Regions from separate parts of the Arthrobacter sp. UYEF20 genome, predicted to be linked through region 1. Evidence: riboswitches for the same ligand, from Rfam matches in the RefSeq annotation. Region 1 holds a riboswitch; the other holds the start of a gene.
The links. Region 1 has a riboswitch for glycine ahead of gcvP (aminomethyl-transferring glycine dehydrogenase). Riboswitches for the same ligand answer to the same signal wherever they lie in the genome.
Positions count from the first base shown of each region.

Region 2: another riboswitch for glycine. It lies ahead of gcvP (aminomethyl-transferring glycine dehydrogenase); the one in region 1 lies ahead of gcvP (aminomethyl-transferring glycine dehydrogenase).

Region 1 covers NZ_JBEPNP010000035.1:2,219-12,714, forward strand. Annotated here, with positions in the region: gene gcvP (aminomethyl-transferring glycine dehydrogenase) at 8-2,932, opposite strand; glycine riboswitch at 2,972-3,088, opposite strand; glycine riboswitch at 3,090-3,188, opposite strand; gene ABIB26_RS22170 (TetR/AcrR family transcriptional regulator) at 3,440-3,979, opposite strand; gene ABIB26_RS22175 (MFS transporter) at 4,046-5,647, shown strand; gene ABIB26_RS22180 (SRPBCC family protein) at 5,658-6,131, opposite strand; gene ABIB26_RS22185 (ArsR/SmtB family transcription factor) at 6,152-6,526, opposite strand; gene ABIB26_RS22190 (Dps family protein) at 6,669-7,151, opposite strand; gene ABIB26_RS22195 (sigma-70 family RNA polymerase sigma factor) at 7,320-8,138, opposite strand; gene flgN (flagellar export chaperone FlgN) at 8,373-8,957, shown strand; gene ABIB26_RS22205 (carbon storage regulator) at 8,977-9,237, opposite strand; gene ABIB26_RS22210 (hypothetical protein) at 9,312-10,469, opposite strand; gene ABIB26_RS22215 (flagellar biosynthesis protein FlhA) at 10,447-10,496, opposite strand, start outside.
Region 2 covers NZ_JBEPNP010000016.1:92,115-102,610, reverse strand. Annotated here, with positions in the region: gene gcvP (aminomethyl-transferring glycine dehydrogenase) at 1-2,806, opposite strand, end outside; glycine riboswitch at 2,858-2,965, opposite strand; glycine riboswitch at 2,967-3,064, opposite strand; gene ABIB26_RS17220 (amino acid permease) at 3,411-4,889, shown strand; gene ABIB26_RS17215 (putative protein N(5)-glutamine methyltransferase) at 5,061-5,936, shown strand; gene ABIB26_RS17210 (hypothetical protein) at 5,937-6,404, opposite strand; gene ABIB26_RS17205 (GlsB/YeaQ/YmgE family stress response membrane protein) at 6,494-6,757, opposite strand; gene ABIB26_RS17200 (aldo/keto reductase) at 6,883-7,854, opposite strand; gene ABIB26_RS17195 (aldo/keto reductase) at 7,897-8,772, opposite strand; gene ABIB26_RS17190 (dodecin) at 8,896-9,105, opposite strand; gene ABIB26_RS17185 (SGNH/GDSL hydrolase family protein) at 9,158-9,946, opposite strand; gene ABIB26_RS17180 (metal-sensitive transcriptional regulator) at 10,234-10,491, shown strand.

The DNA.
Region 1 (10,496 bases):
GCTGTCCTTAGTTCGCGAAGTCGTCGGAGTGGTGGTCCTCGAACGCTTCGAGGGGAGGGCAGGAGCAGATCAGGTTTCGGTCGCCCGCGGCGCCGTCGACCCGGCCGACCGGCGGGAAGTACTTGTCCTGCCGGAGCGTGTGGACCGGGAAGGCGGCCTGCTCGCGCGGGTATTCGCGGACCCAGTCGGTGCTGATGACGGCGGCGGCGGTGTGCGGGGCATTGCGCAGCGGGCTGTTCTCGACGGTGAAGTCGCCGTTGGCGACCTGGTCGATTTCGGCGCGGATGGAGACCATGGCGGTGATGAAGCGGTCGATCTCGCCGAGGTCCTCGGATTCGGTGGGCTCCACCATCAGGGTGCCCGCCACCGGGAACGCGAGCGTGGGGGCGTGGAAGCCGTAGTCGATCAGGCGCTTGGCCACATCCTCCGCGGTCACGCCGGTCTTGGCCGTGAGTTCACGCAGGTCCAGGATGCATTCGTGCGCGACGAGCCCGCCTTCGCCCGTGTAGAGCACCGGGAAGGAGTCGTTCAGGCGGGCCGCGATGTAGTTGGCCGCAAGCAGGGCCGACCTGGTGGCCTCGGTCAGGCCCTGGCCGCCCATGAGCTTCACATAGGCCCAGGAGATCGGCAGCACGCCGGCCGAACCGTAGCGCGAGGCGGAGATCGGGGTGCCGTCGGCGCCGTTGGCCGGATCGGCGGCGTTGCCCGGCATGAAGGGTGCCAGGTGGGCCTTGGCCGCGACCGGGCCGACGCCGGGCCCGCCGCCGCCGTGCGGGATGCAGAAGGTCTTGTGCAGGTTCAGGTGCGAGACGTCGCCGCCGAACTGGCCCGGCTGGGCCAGGCCGACGAGGGCGTTGAGGTTGGCGCCGTCGATGTAGACCTGGCCCCCGGCGGCGTGGACCGCGTCGCAGACCTCGCGGACATCGGCGTCGAACACCCCGTGCGTGGAGGGGTAGGTGATCATGATCGCGGACAGGGCGTCCTTGTGCAGCTCGATCTTGGTCCGCAGGTCCGCGTGGTCGATGGTGCCGTCCGTGGCGGTGGCCACGACGACCACCTTCATGCCGGCAAGCACGGCCGAGGCCGCGTTGGTGCCGTGGGCCGAGGCCGGGATGAGGCAGACGTTGCGCTGGGCGTCACCGCGGGAGAAGTGGTAGCCGCGGATCGCCAGCAGGCCGGCGAGCTCGCCCTGGGATCCGGCGTTGGGCTGGATGGAGACCTGGTCGTAGCCGGTGATCTCGGTCAGCTGGGCTTCGAGGTCCTCGATCAGTTCGCGCCAGCCGGCGGTCTGGGATTCCGGGGCGAAGGGGTGGATGGAGGCGAACTCCGGCCAGGAGATGGCTTCCATCTCGGCCGTGGCGTTCAGCTTCATGGTGCACGAACCCAGCGGGATCATGGTGCGGTCCAGGGCGAGGTCACGGTCCGAGAGACGGCGGATGTAGCGCAGCAGCTGCGTTTCGGAACGGTGCGTGTTGAACACCGGGTGCTGGAGGTAGTCGGAGGTGCGCTCGACGGCGGTGTCCAGGCCGAAACCTTCAGCCGCTGCGCCTGAGTTACCGCCGGATTCTGCGTCTGAGTTAGCGTCGGTGACGCTCGCGCCGAACGCGGCGACGACGTCGGCGACGATCGCCGCCGTCGTGGCCTCATCGGTGGAGATCCCGACCGTGTCCGCGTCGATGACGCGCAGGTTGATCCCCTTGGCCTCGGCGGCGGCAATGATGTTCGCGGCCTTGCCGGGGACGGAGACGGTGACGGTGTCGAAGAAGGACGTGTGCAGGACGTCCAGGCCGGCGGCCTTCAGCGAGGCGGCGATGGTCCTGGCGTGGCCGTGGGTGGTCTCGGCGATCGCCTTCAGTCCGTCCGGGCCATGGTAGACGGCGTAGAAGGAGGACACGATCGCCAGCAGGGCCTGGGCGGTGCAGATGTTGGAGGTCGCCTTTTCGCGGCGGATGTGCTGCTCGCGGGTCTGCAGGGCCAGCCGGTAGGCGGGGACCCCGGCGTTGTCCTTGGACACGCCGACGAGGCGGCCGGGCATGGACCGCTCGAGGCCCTTCTGGACGGCCATGTAGGCGGCGTGGGGGCCGCCGAAGAACAGCGGGACGCCGAAGCGCTGGGCAGAGCCGACGGCGATGTCGGCGCCCTGCTCACCCGGAGGGGTGATGAGGGTCAGGGACAGCAGGTCGGCGGCGACGGTGACGAGCGCGCCGCGTTCCTTGGCGTCCGCGATCACGGCGGTGTGGTCGAACACGCGGCCGGAGGCGCCGGGCTGCTGCAGGACGACGCCGTTGATGACGCCGTCGGGCAGGCCCTTGGACAGGTCCGCGACCTCGACTTCGAAGCCGAGGGCTTCGGCGCGGCCCTTGACGATCGCGATGGTCTGGGGGAGGCAGTCGGTGTCGAGGACGGTCTTGCCGTCGTGGGCCGTCTTGTTCTTGTTCGCCCTGCGCATCATCAGCACCGCTTCGGCGACGGCGGTGGCTTCGTCGAGCAGGGAGGCGTTGGCGATCGGCAGGCCGACGAGGTCCTGGACCATGGTCTGGAAGTTCAGCAGCGCCTCGAGCCGGCCCTGCGAGATTTCCGGCTGGTAGGGCGTGTACGCCGTGTACCAGGCGGGCGCCTCGAGGATGTTCCGGCGGATGACGGCCGGGGTCAGGGTGTCGTAGTAGCCCTGGCCGATCATCTGGACCGCGGTCTTGTTCTTGCCCGCCAACGTGCGCAGTTCGGCGAGGACCTCGACTTCGCTGAGGGCTTTGCCGAGCGCCAGCGGAGAGTCCTGCCGGATGTCTTTCGGAACGGCGGTGTCCACCAGCGCATCGACGGTGTCGTAGCCGACAGCCTTCAGCATGGCGTCGACGTCGGACTGGCGGCGGGCGCCGATGTGCCGGTCAACGAAGGACGTGGAAGCTGAGGTAACAGTCACAAGGAACTCCATAACTAAGGCGGCGCAGGGTACGCCACATTGATTCGGGTTCCTCCCCGTTCTGTATTGGACCTGAGAGTTTCCGCGCAGCCGCGCTTTCGCAGGGCTCCGCTTGCACCGTCGGTGAGCACAGCATGTCAGGGGACAGCCTGCTACTTTCCAGAGTTGCCTTGCCGCGGCGGTACGTGGGCCTGAGAGATTCCTGGGGAGGATTTGCTCCTACGGCGCCCGCTTGTACCTACAAGCAGAACTCTCCCGCCGCAGATCAAAGGCATATTCAATTGCTCGTGACAACAGTCACAGCTCCCATTGTCCTACGCCGGGCACGCGTCCGCAAACTGCCGGGCCCTGCCGGTCCCTGGGCTGGCCGCTGCACGAACCGCCGGCAGCCGGGCTGCGCTCACGCACCGCCGGCAGCCACCGAATCGCGGATCAGCTGCGGAGTCGCCGGGACCATACGGCGACCCGGCACGCGTCCGGCGACCACGGCGGAGGGGCGGGCTCCCAGCGGCGCAGCCGTCAGCTGCGCAGCCGTCCGACAGCTGCCAGCAGGCTCTCCAGATCGGCACCGACCTCCGGAAGCGGGCCGCCGGGGCCGCGGGCAAGCATGGCGTTGAAGTACAGACCGTCCCCCATGTAGAGGACAGCCTTGGCCATGGCGGGCCCGACGTCGCCCGCCAGCAGTTCCAGCCAGCGCGCCTGGGCGGCGGCAAAACGGCGGAGGGCTTCCTCATGAGCCACCTCGGCAAGCCGGGTGGCAGCCACGAACGCCCGGTCCAAGCGCGTGTCCGCCCAGAGCGAGGACTTGATGAAGTACGCCGCAGCCCCCTCCGGCGCGTCCGCCATGGCCTTGACGTCCGCGGCCAGCAACCCGTCCAGGCGCTCGAGCAGCACCGAGATCATCGCCTCTTTGCTCGGGAAGTGGTACAGCAGTCCCCCCTTGGAGACGCCGGCCCGCCTGGCGACGGCGTCCAGCGTGGCGGCACGTTCGCCCTCTTCGATGAGCAGGGATTCGAAGGCGTCCAGGACAGCTTCGCGGGCGACGGGTTTTCTGGGCATGGTTCCCATCATGCCTGCCCAACCACCCATTTCTTAACTATACCGTCCAGACGGTATAGTTATTTCATGAACAACACATCGATGACCGGGGCGGGCACCAGCACACTGGCCGGCACCGGCCGGAGGGCGCCGTGGCGCGACTGGATGGCGCTGTCGCTGCTGATGTTCCCGGTGCTGCTGGTGGCGGTGGACAACACGGCGCTCACCTTTGCGCTGCCCGCCATCGCGCGCGGCCTGGACGCCTCCGGGGTGCAGTTGCTGTGGATTGTGGATGCCTACCCGCTGGTCCTGGCCGGGCTGCTCGTGGCGATGGGCAGCCTGGGCGACCGGATCGGACGCCGCAGGCTTCTCTTCATCGGCAGCACGGGCTTCGCAGCCGTCTCTGCCGTCACCGCCTTCGCGCCCAGCGCCGAATGGCTGATCGCCGGACGGGCGGGGCTGGGCTTCTTCGGCGCGATGCTGATGCCGTCCACCCTGTCCCTGATCCGCAACATCTTCCCGGAGCCGAACCGGCGCCGGCTGGCCGTGGCCATCTGGGCTGCGGGCTTCTCTGGCGGCGCCGCCCTGGGCCCGATCTTCGGCGGCTGGCTCGTGGAGCACTTCTGGTGGGGCGCCATCCTGCTCGTCGCTGTGCCGATCATCCTGCCGTTGCTGGCGCTCGGGCCCATCCTGATCCCGGAATCGCGCGACCCGAATCCCGGCCGGGTGGACGTGCCGAGCATCGTCCTGTCCCTCCTGGTGATGGTGCCGGTGGTGTACGGCATCAAGGAGCTGGCCACCCATGGCCCGGCCCCGGCGCCGCTGGCCCTGATCGGCTTCGGCCTGCTCATGGCATACGTCTTCATCCGGCGGCAGCGGGCCCTGCTGCGAGGAGGTCAGGAACGCGGGGCCGGGGGCGGCACGGCGGCCCCGCTGCTGGACGTCAGCCTCTTCGGCAACCGGGTCTTCAGCACGGCCATCACGGCAAACGTCCTCGCCCTCTTTTCCTACAATGGCTTCATCCTCTTCCTGGCCCAGCACCTGCAGCTGCTGGAAGGCCAGTCCCCCTCGGAATCCGGCGTCGCGATGGTTCCGGCCCTGATCGCCACCGTCGCGGCCGGCCTGTTGGTGGTGCCGCTGGTGCGGAAAGTCCGGCCGGGCTTCGTGGTGGCCGGCGGCCTGCTGCTGAGCGCTGTGGGCTACTTCCTGGTGGCCTTCGGCGACCACAGCGGCGGCCCGGGGATCCTGTTGGCGGCCCTGCTGGTCCTCTGTCTGGGCGTCGGGGCCGCGGAGACCATCTCCAACGACCTGATCCTCGGTGCGGCGCCGGCGGAGAAATCCGGCGCGGCCGCTGCCATTTCCGAGACCGGCTACGAGGTCGGTTCGCTGCTGGGCACGGCCATCCTCGGCTCCATCCTGACCGCCTCGTACCAAGGCAACCTCCGGCTCCCGGGCGGCGTCGCGGAGGCGGCAACGGCGGACGGGGTTACCCAGGCCGGGGAAACGCTCGCCGGAGCAGTGGAGCTCGCGCAAGCCCTTCCCGGCCCGCTGGCGGAAGCAGTGATGGCCGCCGCTCGTGCCGCCTTTGATTCCGGCGTACATGTCACGGCCGCCATCGCACTGGTACTGATGGCGGGAGCGTCAGTCCTTGCCGCCGTCGTCCTGCGGAAGGTGCCGACCGCCAAATAGCGGGCCGGGCTCAGCTGCCCTCGACGTACGCCTTGAGGGCGTCGAGCAGATCGCCGGTGCCTTCCTTGCGTCCTGCCACCTGCGCCTGGTCGCTGTCACGGGTACCCGTGAAGAAGGCGCCCTGTTCGGTCAGTGTCAGCCGGGTGCCGTCGCCGTCGGGCTCCAGCTCGAGGGTGCTGAGCGAAACGGACATGCGCTCCCCGTCCAGCAGCATTTCGTAGCTGTAGACGATCCGCTCGTTCTCCACGATGTCGTGGTAAACCGCGTGCATCGTGGAGACGAAGCCGCCGACGGGGCCGCCGACGTCGGTTTCGCGGCCGCCCACCCGGAAGTCCAGGCTGGACTCGCCCTGGTTCCATTCGGGCGGGCCGCCGAACCACTTTTTCTTGCTCGCATGGTCCGAGAACGCGTGAAAGACTCGCGACGGCGGGGCGTTCAGCCTGCGTTCCAGGCTGAAGCTGGCGTGGGTGACGGGCGTGTTCATGGTGGGCTCCTGGAATTGGATCACTCGGGAGGCTGGGGCGGGCGGTCCGGGCGATCCGCACCCAGAAAGCCCTCGAGCCGGTCGAGGCGCCGCTCGGCCGGCGTCCGGCGCTGGCCCAGCCAGTTTTCTGCACGCCGGACCGTGGCAGGGTCGATGCTGCAGCTGCGGACCCTGCCGATCTTTTCGCTGCGGATCAGGCCGCTGGCTTGCAGGACCTGAAGGTGCTGGACAATCCCGGGCAGGCTGATCGGAAACGGCTCCGCGAGCTGCGATACCGTCGCCGGGCCCTCGCAGAGCCGGGCCACGATGGCGCGCCGGGTGGGGTCGGCGAGCGCGTGGAACACGCCGTCGAGCTCCCGTTCCCCCTCCTGCCGGCCCCCCTGATTGTTAAGCACATACTTAAGTATTCGCCGATCCGTCCGGATGTCAAGGCTTAAAAGCCAAGCGTCCGACGCCGGGAGGAACCCGGCGCCGGACGCTTGGATTGCGCTCTGGCTGAGTGTGGGAGGCTACTTCTTGCTGTCTACCTCTTACTGTCTACTTCTTGCTGTCAGCTGTGGTGACGCTGGCGGTGGCCCGCATGGTCTCGGCACCTACCATCCAGGCGAACTGCTCCAACTTGGCGATGAACTCGTGCAGCAGGTCCGCCGTCGTGGGGTCCTCTTCATCCACTTCGTCATGGACCTTGCGCATCGTACCGACCGCCGCCTCGAGTGCGGCGACAATCTTGTCGATGGCGTCCTTGGTGCTGATCAGGCCGGCCGGGAATTCCGCGAGGGCGGTGGACTTGGAAACCGTGGAGCTGCGGCCATCCGGCAGGGCGTGCAGGGCACGCATGCGCTCGGCCATGTCATCCGCAAAGCCGCGGGCGGCGTCGATGATCTCGTCCAGCTGAAGGTGCAGGTCCCGGAAGTTCGCCCCCACGATGTTCCAGTGCGCCTGCTTGCCCTGGACGTGCAGTTCGATCAGGTCCACGAGCACTGCCTGACAGTTCGCGGTGAGTGTTGGCGTTGCTTTCATGCGTCCTCCTGAGTAGGTCCGATCCCGTTGCGTCCGATACCGCAAGGGCCGATGCTTTCGACGCTACCCCAGGGCCCAGCAGGACGGCGACCGTCCCGCCGAAATTTCTCGGTCAGGAGATTTCTCGGTCAGCTTGCTAAGGGGCTTACCATCTGCCGGGCAGGGAACTCAGACCGCCTCGTTGAGCATCGGCCCCTGCGGGAAAATGGCCCGGGTGATGCCACCCGCCGTGGTCTCGGCCAGCTGGGAAAGGTAGTCGTTCCGGCGGCGCGGCGTGATCCGGGACTGCGGTTCAAAGGTCTGCCCGGGATCGTCCGCGTAGTGCGCGGTCAGGCCGTCGCGCATGAGCCGGATGGCTTCGGAGCGCTGCTGGGACACAGCCGCGTGGGTGGAGCCGAGTTCCGCGGCCAGTTCCTTCACGGTCCGGTCGCCGAAATAGATCTCCTCGACGACGTAGCGCATGCGCTCCGGGAGCGACTTCACGGCCGCGCGCAGGTACTGCAGCCGTTCATCGGCGAGCACGGAGTGCTCGGGGGACAGCGTCTCCGCTGCCAGCGTGTCCACGACGGCGTCGTCGAGCGGGGTCAGGGTGCGGGACGCATCGGCCAGGGCTGCCTCGACGACGCTCTGCTGCACGCCGAGGGCGGAGGCGATCTCATCGACGCTGGGGGTACGTCCGAGGGCGGCGGCCAGGGTCTCCTGGACGGACATGGTCTCCTTGATCCGTCGCCGCGCCGAGCGGGTGGCCCAGTCGCTCGCACGCATCTCGTCCGCGAACGCGCCGAGGATGCGCCGGCGGGCAAACGCTCCGAAGGGCACGCCGAGATCCGGGTCGAAGGAGTCGGCCGAGGTAATCAGGGCGACGGCACCCGCTGACGCCAGGTCATCGCGGGAAAGGTGTGACGCTTTCGAGCACAAATCTGAAACGAGGTAGCCCACCAGCGGAAGGTGCTGCGTGACCAGCTCGTTGCGTTCTACGCGATTCAATAGTGTGTCCCCCCATGAGACCGGATCCGAAGCGTCAAACCGCTTAAAACACCGAGAGCCGCACCCGCAAACGGCCCGTCATTCCGCCAATGGGAGGCGGTGTTCGATACCCGGGCGCAGCACCCATGGAGGAAACTTATCACCTTATCAACAATCTGCGTGTACCCTCAGGAAAAAGCTTGGCCGAAACTGCGGCAGCACCGTTTCTGCCGGCGTGGCGACTAAAGGGGGCGCATGGGTGCAGGTGATCTTTCGGCAGCTCTCTGGCAGGAGCGCCGTCAGCTGGAACTGCTCTTGTTCAGGCTCGAGACACAGCGCCTGCATGTACTGGCGGGGAATTTCCAGTGGCTGAGTGTCACCGCCACCGACGTGGAGAGTGTCCTGGACCGCCTGCGCTTTGAAGCGCTGGCCCGGAGCGTCGAATCGGCGGCCGTGGCGGCGGAATGGGGGCTGCCGGCCCAGGCCACCCTCGCCGAACTGATCGCCGGTGCACCGGCCGGTTCCTGGCCGGAGGTCCTGGGCGAGCATTTGGATGCTCTCCGGGACTTGCTCCGCCAGCTCAGCGACACTGCGCGGTCCACCGAAGAGACTCTGCGTCAGCGGAGCCTGCCGGGATCTTCCGGCGCTTCCCCCGGCGGGGCGTCCGGGACAGGGACAGGGTGCGGGTCCGGCACCGGGACAGGGTCAGGGACAGGGACGGATACCGCGGAGGTCCTTGAAGAGCTGACGACCGCCGCGAACGTACAGCGCGCCCTGATCATCAACCGGCGGACCACGCAGCCTATGCTGGCGCAGTACCTCGGCGGCGAGCGGGGCTAATAACGGGCCGGGCGACGCGTCAGTCAGCGCTTCCGGCAGAAGCTGGGGGCAGTAGCCCGCGCAGCGCGTCCTCAGTATCCGGTCCCGCCCCGGCGCCGGCTTCTGCTGCCGCTCGATTTGCCGCGGCAATCGCCTCGATGACTTCCCGGCGCTGGATCGGAACGCCCCGGGGCGCCTCGATGCCTATCCGAACACCGTCGCCGCGGCCTTCCAGAACCGTGATGACGATGCCGTCGCCGATCATGATCTGTTCGCCCGGCTTGCGTGTAAGTACCAGCATCCTCTCAATCTACCCTTCGCAGTGTGGCAGTGCGGACGAATTCCGGCGCTTGGAGCCGCTGAGATGAGCTCATCTCAGCCGCTCACGACTGTGGCCTGGCCCGAGTCGGCCCAGCCGACGGGCAGTCCCAGCCCGTGGACGGTCTCCGGTGTGGCGGTTTCCGCCGACCCGACGACGGCTACAGCAGTGACGTTGAGCTGGGAGGCAAGGACGCTGACCCAGCGGGCGGTGTCCTCATGCTTGCGCCCGGCATCCACCACCACCCAGAGCTGGTCTGCGGAGATTGCGGCCACGGACTGCAGCCGCGCGACGGCGTCGCGGGCCTTTCCAAGCCCGAAGGCAACCAGCACAGTCTGGTCCGTGAGCACCGCGTGGGCGCGGGCCGCCGTCGCGCTTTGACGGCCGTCCACGTGCAGATGCCCGTAGGCGGACAGCTTCCCTGCAGTGCGCACGTCCGCGCCGCCGGCTGCCATGGACATCGCCAGGGCCGCGTCCAGCGCGTCCTCCCCCAGTCCGACGAGGACCACCAGGTCACCGACCCCGGACAGCGGGACCGGAACGGTTTCGCGGGGCTGCGCCGGCGCGGCGGACGTGCCGTCATCGGGCCCCGGCACTCGCGCAACAGGCACTGGCGAAACAGGCACTCGCGGAACCGGCACGACCGCGGAGCCGGCAGCCGGAGCGCGCAGCCCGGCGCCGAGTTGCTCGAGCAGTTCGGCGAAGTCCGGCGACTCCGTTGACACACCGGTGTTGCCGGGCCGGTGCAGGTTCAGCTCGGCCGCGTCGGCCTCTTCGAGCAGGGCCGCGATGGCGGCGCCGTGCAGCTGGTGCGAGGGGGCGGCGGACGCCGTCGCAGCGGACGGTACGGACGGCACGGCCGGGGGAAAAACAGCCGAGGCCGGCGCCGGGGCGGACGCCGTCGCGCTTGTCCCGGCGCCGTGCAACTGGTGCGAGGGGCCGGCGGCCGGTTGCTGGCCGACGCCGTTCGCCCCGGCCTCTGCATCCGCCTCGGCGAGGATGTCCGGTTCGGGAACCACCTCGCCCGAGACGACCTCGTGGCTGGTCTGCACCTCGACGATTGCCTCGTAGCGGTCCCCGGCGAAGAGGCCGGCGATCCCTGGGCTGATGACCCGTTCCGCCGAGACGATGCGGGCTGCGGGGCCGTGCTGCCGTTCCGCCTTGCGGCGGATCTCCTCGAGCGAGGCTCCCTTAAGCCGATAGCGGTTCGGCATGGCGGACCACTCCTACTGTTTCGATCC
Region 2 (10,496 bases), on a different contig from region 1:
CGTCGATGCGGCCCACGGGCGGGAAGTACTTGTCCTGCTTGAGGTGATGGACCGGGAAGGCTGCCTGCTCGCGCGGGTAGTCGCGGTTCCAGGCGGAGGACACGACGGCGGCCGCGGTGTGCGGTGCGTTGCGCAGCGGGGAGTTCTCCAGGGTGAAGTCGCCGTTGGCGACCTGCTCGATCTCCTGGCGGATGGTGATCATGGCCGTGATGAAGCGGTCGATCTCGGCGAGATCCTCGGACTCGGTGGGCTCCACCATCAGCGTTCCCGCCACGGGGAAGGAGAGGGTGGGGGCGTGGAAGCCGTAGTCGATGAGGCGCTTGGCCACGTCTTCCGCGGTGACCCCGGTGCGGGCGGTCAGTTCACGCAGGTCCAGGATGCACTCGTGCGCCACGAGTCCGCCTTCACCGGTGTACAGGACCGGGAAGGACTCGTTCAACCGGCTCGCGATGTAGTTCGCCGCCAGCAGCGCGGACTTGGTGGCCTCCGTCAGGCCCTGGCCGCCCATGAGCTTCACGTAGGCCCAGGAGATCGGCAGGACGCCGGCGGAGCCGAAGCGTGACGCGGAGATGGCCACGCCGGTCCCGGGCGCGGAAGCGCCGGCCTCGTGCGAGGCCTTGTTGGCATCGCCCGGCATGAAGGGTGCCAGGTGGGCCTTGGCAGCGACCGGGCCGACGCCCGGGCCGCCGCCGCCGTGCGGGATGCAGAAGGTCTTGTGCAGGTTCAGGTGGGACACGTCGCCGCCGAACTTGCCGGGCCGGGCCAGGCCCACCAGCGCGTTGAGGTTGGCGCCGTCCACGTAGACCTGGCCGCCTGCCGCGTGCACGGAGTCGCAGACCTCGCGCACATCGGCGTCGTACACGCCGTGCGTGGACGGGTAGGTGATCATGATGCAGGACAGCGCATCCTTGTGGGTGTCGATCTTCGCTGCGAGGTCCGCGTGGTCGATGGTGCCGTCAGGTGCCGTGGCCACCACCACCACTTTCATGCCTGCCAGCACGGCCGAGGCGGCGTTGGTGCCGTGGGCCGAGGCCGGGATCAGGCAGATGTCGCGGTGCTGATCGCCGCGGGAGTGGTGGTAGCCGCGGATGGCCAGCAGGCCGGCGAGCTCGCCCTGGGAACCGGCGTTCGGCTGGATGGAGACCTGGTCGTAACCGGTGATCTCCGCGAGGTCCGCTTCCAGGCCATCGATCAGTTCACGCCAGCCCTCGGTCTGGGAGTCCGGGGCGAACGGGTGGATGGAGGCGAACTCCGGCCAGGAGATGGCCTCCATCTCGGCCGTGGCGTTCAGCTTCATGGTGCAGGAGCCCAGCGGGATCATGGTGCGGTCCAGTGCGAGGTCGCGGTCGGACAGCTTGCGGATGTAACGCAGCAGCTGGGTTTCGGAGCGGTGCGTGTTGAACACCGGGTGCTGCAGGAAATCGGAGGAACGGACCACATCTGCGGGCAGTTCGAATCCGGCAGCGGCCTTCACCGGACCGGCACCAAAGGCGACGGCAACCGCGGAGAGGATCTCCGGCGTCGTGGTCTCGTCTATGGAGACACCCACGGTGTCGGCGTCGATGCCGCGCAGGTTGATACCGCGGGCTTCCGCCGCGGCGATGACCTTCTTGGCCTTGCCCGGGACCCGGACGGTGATCGTGTCGAAGAACGACTCGGAAACGAGTTCGCGGCCGGCCGTCTTCAGCGCGGTGGCGAGGGTGCGTGCGTTGCCGTGGACGGTCTCGGCGATCGCCTTCAGGCCTTCGGGGCCGTGGTAGACGGCGTAGAATGAGGAGACGATGGCCAGCAGTGCCTGCGCGGTGCAGATGTTGGAGGTGGCCTTTTCGCGGCGGATGTGCTGCTCGCGGGTCTGCAGGGCCAGGCGGTAGGCGGGGATGCCGGTGTTGTCCTTGGAGACGCCGACGATGCGGCCCGGGAGGGTGCGCTCCATGCCTTCACGGACGGCCATGTAGGCCGCGTGCGGGCCGCCGAAGAACAGCGGCACGCCGAGGCGCTGCGCGGTGCCGACGGCGATGTCCGCGCCCTGCTCACCCGGAGGGGTGATCAGGGTCAGGGCCAGCAGGTCAGCTGCCACGGTGACCAGCGCGCCGCGTTCCTTGGCGGCGGCAATCACGCCGGACTGGTCCCAAACCCGGCCGGAAACGCCCGGCTGCTGCAGCACCACGCCGTTGATGTCGCCGTCGGGCAGGCCCTGGGAGAGGTCCGCGACCTCCACCTCGAAGCCGAGCGCCTCGGCGCGGCCCTTCACGATCGCGATGGTCTGCGGCAGGACGTCGGCGTCGAGGACGGTCTTGCCCTTGGCGGCGGATTTGTTCTTGTTGGCGCGGCGCATCAGCAGCACAGCCTCGGCCACGGCCGTGGCTTCGTCCAGCAGGGAAGCGTTGGCCACGGGCAGCGCGGTGAGGTCCTGGACCATGGTCTGGAAGTTCAGCAGCGCCTCGAGGCGGCCCTGGGAGATTTCCGGCTGGTACGGGGTGTAAGCGGTGTACCAGGCAGGAGCTTCGAGGATGTTGCGGCGGATCACCGGCGGCGTGACGGTGTCGTAGTAGCCCTGGCCGATCATCTGCACGGCGGTCTTGTTCTTCGACGCCAGGCGGCGCAGCTCGGCAAGAACCTGCACCTCGCTCAGCGCGTTGTCCAGGCTGAGGGCGGTTTCCTGGCGGATCGAGTCGGGAACGGCAGTGTCCACCAGGCCATCAACGCTGTCGTAGCCGACAGCCTTGAGCATGGTGTCGATGTCGGCCTGGCGGCGAGCGCCGATATGCCGGTCTGCAAACGTGGATGGGGACGATTGGACGGTCATGAGGAACTCCATAATTCAGGTGGCACCAAGGGTGCCACGATGATTCGGGTTCCTCCCCGCTCTGTCGTGGACCTGAGAGATTCCGCAGACCCTGCTGTTACAGGGCGCCGCTTGCACCGTCGGTGAGCAAGGCCGGAGCCGTGCTGCTTTCCAGAGTTGCCTTGCCGCGGCGGTACATGGGCCTGAGAGATTCCTGGGGAGGATTTGCTCCTACGGCGCCTGCAGAATGTACCGGCAGGACTCTCCCGCCGCAGATCATAAGCACGCATCACTCGTAAGTGACGCGGTTCACAACAATAGCTGCTTTGCCGGCTGCGCGCAAGACAAAACAGCCAATCTTTATCGGGTGGACCCTCTTGACATTGTCGAGTGACGGTGTTCACAATTGTCGCTGTGACCTTGGCAACGACGCCAACCACCCTGAATCGCCGCTCCTGGGTCAATGGAAGCGGACTAGACAATCCCTGACGAAACTCCCGGATCCGGCTGAGTTATGCGTGACTCGAGGCCCGCCGGCGCTGCTGCACGCGTCGGCACCGGTGTTTTTTTGGCGCCCGTTTTGGCGCACTCCGCCGCACTCCACCGCACACAGGAAAGAATCCATATGACGGAAGTTCGTTCGACCCTTACTGCCGACGGAACACACCCGAGGCCTTCATCACCCCCGCACCTTGCTCGCTCGCTGAGCAACCGGCACATCCAGCTCCTGGCCATCGGCGGCGCCATCGGCACCGGCCTGTTCATGGGTTCCGGCAAGACAATTTCGGTGGCCGGCCCGTCGGTGATCTTCGTGTACATGATCATCGGCTTCATGCTGTTCTTCGTGATGCGGGCCATGGGCCAGTTGCTGCTGTCCAACCTGAACTACAAGTCCTTCAGCGACTTCGCCGGCGACCTCCTGGGCCCCTGGGCCGGCTTCTTCACCGGCTGGACCTACTGGTTCTGCTGGGTGGTCACCGGTGTGGCGGACGTGATCGCGATCGCCGGCTACGCGAATGAGCTGTGGCCGGGCATCCAGCTCTGGGTCCCGGGCGTGGCCACCATCATCATCCTGCTCCTGCTGAACCTTCCCACCGTGAAGGCATTCGGCGAGACGGAGTTCTGGTTCGCGCTCATCAAGATCGTGGCCATCGTGGCCCTGATTGTGGTGGGCCTGGTGATGATCTTCACCGGCTTCCAGTCCAACGCCGGCACCGCCAGCTTCACGAACCTCTGGAGCCACGGCGGCTTCTTCCCCAAGGAATTCATGGGCTTCGTGGCCGGCTTCCAGATCGCCGTCTTCGCGTTCGTGGGCATTGAACTCGTGGGCACCGCCGCGGCCGAAACGAAGAACCCGGAGCACAACCTGCCCCGCGCCATCAACGCCATCCCGCTGCGCGTGATGCTGTTCTACGTGGGCGCCCTGATCATCCTGATGTCCGTCACGCCGTGGACCGAGTTCCAGGCCGGCCACAGCCCGTTCATCGGCATGTTCTCGCTGGCCGGCCTCGGCATGGCGGCCATGGTGGTGAACCTCGTGGTGCTGACTTCCGCGATGTCCTCGGCCAACTCCGGCATCTATTCCACCTCGCGGATGGTGTTCGGCCTCGCCAACGACGGCGACGCCCCCAAGCTCTTCGGCCGCCTCTCCAGCCGCAAGGTCCCGCAGAACGCATTGTTCCTCTCCTGCGTGCTGCTGCTCGCCGGCGTGGCCCTGCTCTACGCGGGCAAGGACGTCGGCGTCGCGTTCGACATGGTCACCACCGTGTCCGCCGTCTGCTTCATGTTCGTCTGGTCCATCATCCTGGCCAGCTACCTCGTGTTCCGGAAGCGCCGCCCCGAACTGCACAAGGCCTCACCGTTCAAGATGCCCGGCGGCATCCCCATGGTCTGGGTGGTGTTCGCGTTCTTCGCGTTCCTGCTCTGGGCCCTGACCACCCAGCCGGACACCTTCACCGCACTGCTGGTCACGCCGATCTGGTTCGCCATCCTGGGCGGAGCCTACGCCGTGGTCCGCAAGTCCCCGTTCCACCAGGCCCGCGTGGCCGAGTGGAAGGCCATGGCAGAGGAGGAAACCGTGGCCGCCGAAGCAGCCGCAGTCTAGGAGCCACCGCTTAAAGCGCGACGCCGGAACCCGGGATGGGTTCCGGCGTCGCGCTTTAAGGGACTGCATGGGATCCGGTGATGCCGCCGTCTTACTCGAATGCAATGGTGTCATCCTGCCAGTTCGGTAGCATGGGAATTCCGAGCACCAGGAGCGGAAAGGGGCGTTGCCATGACGGGATCCCCGGCGTCCCAGCCCGCCAATCACCGCCTGAGCCCTGCGCTCGACCCCGCTGCAGTTACTGTGGCCGACCCTGCGGTTGTCGGGAGGCTCCGGGCGGCCGGCTGCGTTTTCGCCGAAGAAGAGGCCATGCTGCTGGCCGCAGCCGCCGGCTCGACGGGGCAACTCGAAACCCTCGTGGACCGGAGGGTTTCGGGGCTGCCGCTCGAGCACATCCTCGGCTGGGCGGAGTTCTGCGGGCTGCGGATCGACGTGGATGCCGGCGTTTTCATTCCCCGCCGCCGCACCGAGTTCCTCGTGCGGCAGGGGGTGCTGCTCCTGCAGGCATCCCGGCAACCGTTTCAGTTGTCCGACGGCGCCGGTCTTCCGGCCGTCGTCGACCTGTGCTGCGGTTCGGGGGCCGTCGGGACCGCGCTCGCGGCACTGGCGTGGCCTTTGGAGCTGCACGCTGCCGACGTCGACCCGGCTGCGGTCAGCTGTGCCCGCCGGAACATCCTCCCCCTCGGAGGGGAGGTCCACGAGGGTGATCTGTACGGTCCGCTGCCGTCGGGGCTGCGCGGGCGGGTGGACCTGCTGGCGGTCAACGCGCCGTATGTGCCTACTGCGGGGATCAGGACCATGCCGCAGGAAGCCCGCCTGCACGAGCCGCGGGTCTCCCTCGACGGCGGTGCGGACGGGCTTGATGTTCAACGGAGGGTGGCCGCCGCGGCGCGGCAATGGCTAGGACCGGGCGGGCACCTGCTGATCGAGACGAGCCGGCGTCAGGCGCCGCAGACGGTGGACTTGTTCCTCCGCAACGGGCTGACCGCCCGGGTGGCCAGTTCCGAGGAACTGGACGCCACGGTGGTCATCGGTGGGCTGGTGTAGCTAGGAAGCCTTGTCCGGATCAACGTTGGTGGCCGGTCCGGCGGCAGTGGCTCCGCCCTCGTCGGACCAGTCTTGGCCTGTCTGGTCGTTCAGGGCCGGATCCGACTCGACATCGGGCGCCGCGAAGGCCGCGGAGGTCCCGAGAATGACTGTTTCCGGATGCGTGCTGTGGGCCGGGATGTTGCCTTCCGGAGCCCCCTTGGCAGCCCCCTGAGCGCTGCCCTCGCGGCGGAGGGCGGAACCGATGACGGTTCCGGCGCGGCGCGCGGCCTCGGTGAGCTGTTCCGACACCTCGGGGGCCTTTTCCTTGACTGCCTCGCCAGCGGCGGTCAGCTTGTCCTGGACAGGCTTGCTCTCCCAGAGGGTTGCAGCCCGGGACTTGAGCTTTTCGTAGGCTGCCCGGCCGGACCGGGACCCGAGGACGTAGCCCGCGGCCATTCCGGTTCCAAAAAGAAGTTTGGCTTTCATGCTGTACTCCTGCTCTTTAAAGTTTGTAGTGTGGCAAAAAGCCGGCCCCGGGATAAATCCCGGGGCCGGCTGTCGGCCAGGCTCCGCTATTAGCGAGCCGAGCGCCTGGTGATCATGCCATAAACGAGCAGGACGATGATCGCGCCGCCGATGGCCAGCAGCCACGTCGACAGCGAGAAGAACTCATTGATGCCCGTGTGGAAGAGCAGTCCGCCAATCCAGCCGCCAAGAAGTGCGCCGACAACGCCGAGCAGCAGCGTCATGAAGATGCCGCCGCCCTGACGGCCCGGCAGGATTGCCTTAGCGATTGCTCCGGCGATCAGACCCAGAATCAGAAATGCGAAAAAACCCATGTTTATCGTTCCTTCTTCTTTCATTGAGGAGGCACCCGGGTTGCCGGGTGCGCTTCATCCTTCTGCATCAATACTAATCATGCTTAGTAAAAAAGGGCCATTCTGGGTGGGGGAAATTCCCCGGCTCACCAGGCATAGTCCTCGGGGGCGGTCCGGTGGCCAGGGAAGATTTCGTCGAGCCGCTTGAGCGCATCGGCGTCGAGCGTCACATCGAGCGCGCGGATGGCGGCGTCGAGCTGGTCCCGGGTGCGGGGACCCACGATCGGTGCGGTCACGGCGGGCTGGTGCAACAGCCAGGCCAGGGCCACGTCCCCGGGTTCGTGCCCCAGTTCACCGGCGAAGTCCTCGTACTGCCGGATCTGGTTCTCGTGTGTCTTGAGGGTTTCGAGGGAGCGGCCCTCGGCGCGGCGGACGCCGTCGCGCTCCTTCTTCAGCACGCCGCCGAGCAGGCCGCCGTGCAGCGGCGACCAGGGGAGGATGCCCAGCCCATACTGCTGCGCGGCCGGAATGACTTCCAGCTCCACATTGCGGGTCAGCAGGTTGTAGATGGACTGTTCGCTGACCAGCCCGTTCGTGTGCCGTCGCGCGGCTGCCTCCTGCGCCTGGGCAATGTGCCAGCCGGCGAAGTTGCTGCTGCCCGAGTACAGGATCTTGCCCTGCTGGACGGCGACGTCGATTGCCTGCCAGATCTCATCCCACGGGGTCTTCCGGTCCACGTGGTGGAACTGGTAGAGGTCGATGTGGTCGGTCTGCAGCCGTTTCAGGCTCGCGTCCAGGGCCCGTCTGATGTTCAGGGCGGAGAGCTTGGACTCATTGGGCCGGTCCGTCATGGTGCCGTAGAGCTTGGTGCCGAGCACAGTGCGTTCGCGGCGCTCGCCGCCCTTGGCGAACCAGCGGCCCAGGATCTCTTCCGTCCAGCCCCGGTGGCCGCTGCCGCCGTAAACGTTGGCGGTGTCGAAGAAGTTGATGCCGGATTCCAAAGCCGAATCCATGATCGAGTGGGCGTCCGCTTCCTCGGTCTGGGGGCCGAAGTTCATGGTGCCCAGGCAGAGGCGGGAAACTTTCAGGCCGGAGCGGCCCAGCCGGGTGTACTGCATGGATTTACTCGCTTTCTCTTGCGGGTACTCTTGCTGGACGTCCTAAAGCTGGCTGTGCGACGCCGTGGCGGGGTCTGAGCCGATCCGGGAACCGGTCTCCAGCGCTGTGACGGCGGCCAGCTCCGCGGGAGTCAGGGTGATGGCCGCTGCCTTGAGGTTTTCCAGCATGCGGCCCGGCGTTGAGGACTTGGGGATGGCAATGGTGCCGGAGCCGAGGTGCCAGGCGAGAACGATCTGAGCCGGCGTGGCACCATACGTGGCGGCCAGTGCCGTGACAGTATCTTCAGCCAGGTCTGCACCCTGCCCCAGCGGGCTGTAGGCCTCGACGGCGATCCCCAGCGAGCGGCTCCTGGCGGCGAGTTCCTGCTGCTGGAACGTGGGGTGGATTTCGATCTGGTTCACGGCGGGAACCACCTCCGCGGCTCCCAGGAGTGTGTCCAGGTGGGCGCTGAGGAAATTTGAAACACCGATCGCGCGGACCTGCTGCTGGGCGTACAGCCGCTCCATTTCCTGCCAGGCTTGGGTGTAGAGGCCTTGTGAGGGCGCCGGCCAGTGGATGAGGTAGAGGTCGATGACCTCGAGGCCCAGGGCCTTCCGGCTGTTCTGGAAGGCCTCGCGCGCGTTGCCCTGCTCGCCGTTCCGAAGCTTGGTGGTGACGAAGAGTTCTTCGCGCGGGATTCCGGAGGCGGCAATCGCCGCCCCCACCGCCGCCTCGTTGCGGTAGGCGGCGGCCGTGTCGATATGGCGGTAGCCGGCGGCCAGCGCGTCCTCGACGATCCGCTGGGTTTCCTCCGGCGGCACCTGGAACACGCCGAAGCCCAACTGGGGGATGGTCACCCCGTTGTTGAGCGTCACTTCGGGGATGATGGGGCGCTCCGCGGCGGCCGCTTCGGTGCCGCCGGGCCGGATCTCGGACATCGTGCTCTCTTTCGCTGGAGGGCCGGACCCTTGTGATGTTCTGGTGCGGACCTTCTCTGCCCGGCCCTCTGATCGGCCGGTCGCCGCTGCTGCCGGCCAGCTACGGCGCCCCGGCCGCGGACGTCAGCGCTCCAGCCGGAACCCGAGCTTGATCCTCACCTGCCAGTCGGAAACCTCGCCGTTTTCGAGGTGGCCGCGGATCTCCTTCACTTCAAACCAGTCGAGGTTGCGCAGGGTCTTTGCGGCCTCCGTGATCCCATTGCGGACGGCCGCGTCAACGCCTTCACTCGAGGTTCCGACAATTTCAGAAATGCTGTAAGTGTGATTAGACAACTTCGCTCCTCGTGATCGCCTTCGATGCCCGGCTGCGGGCCGTTCCTGCAGGTTAGCCGACAGATCGCGGCTGGACTAGGGGGGCGGGCGCGGCGCTTTCGGACCCGGCGACCGGACCCGGCTGGGGACGCTTGGCCGCCAGCGGCGCACCGTCGCCCCGTTGCCGGACCCGGCTCACCATCCAGGGCAGCAGGTAGTTCGTGAGCCAGGCGACGTCGCCTGCCTTGCTTTCCCGCCAGCCACCGGCCGGCAGGGGCTTGGGTTGCAGCGGCAGCAGGCTGTGGGGCACGTTCAGTGTCTCCAGGACCATTGCCGCGATGGTGTGGTGGCCCATCGGCGAGAAGTGCAGGCGGTCCGGATCCCACATCTGCGGATCCGAGAGTTGCCGCAGCGTCCACAAATCGGCGATAACGCCGTTATGGCGCGCCGCGATGGTCCGGAGGTTCTCGTTGAACACGGCCACTTTTCCCCGGATATGGCCAAACAACGGAGTGTCCCCCCAGTCCGGGCCGGTGAACAGAACGATGGTCGCCCCCGTGGCGCTGAGCATGCCCACAGCGGCGTCGAGGGTGGCTGCCAGCCGGTCCGGATCGCTCCGGTGGAACACGAGATCGTTGCCGCCGGCCGAGAGGGTGACCAGGTCGGGCTTCAGTTCGATCGCCGGGCCAAGCTGCTGGTCTAGGATCTGGCGCATCACGAGCCCGCTGATGGCGAGGTTCGCGTACGCGAAGTCCCTCCGTCCCTCGCTCAGCTCTTCAGCAATACGGTCCGCCCAGCCCCTCATGCCGCCGGGACTGCGCGGCTCGGGGTCCCCGATCCCCGCGGTGAACGAGTCCCCCATGGCGACGTACCGGTTCCAAGGCCCTGCGCTCCCTGCACCCGCGGTGTGGCCCTTGGTGTGGACTGTGGCGTCGGGGCGGCCGGCGCCTGAATCGAAGAAACGGGCGGCGTTCACATTCCCAGCAATACGCCGATATTCCGGGCGCCGGTAGGTACTAAGGTCCCTTGCGCGCCGGGGGCGGGAGGGTATGCCGCGGCATTGTTCCATGCAGTTATACCCCCATGGGTATAACTAATACTGCCCGGGGTATACGATGGCTAAGAAGTCAACTGCTCCCGGAGGTGCCCATGGAACTCGATCCCGCCGACATGAAGTCCGTCATCAACCGCCTTCGGCGTGCCCAGGGCCAGCTTGCTGCCGTCACCCGGATGATCGAGGAGGGCCGCGACTGCAAGAGCGTGGTGACCCAGTTGGCGGCCGTCTCCAGTGCCTTGGACAAGGCCGGATTCTCCATCATCGCCACGGGCCTGCAACAGTGCATGCAGCAGGAAGACCCCAGCCTGGACCGGGCTGAGCTGGAAAAACTGTTCCTCTCCCTGGCCTGAGCGCG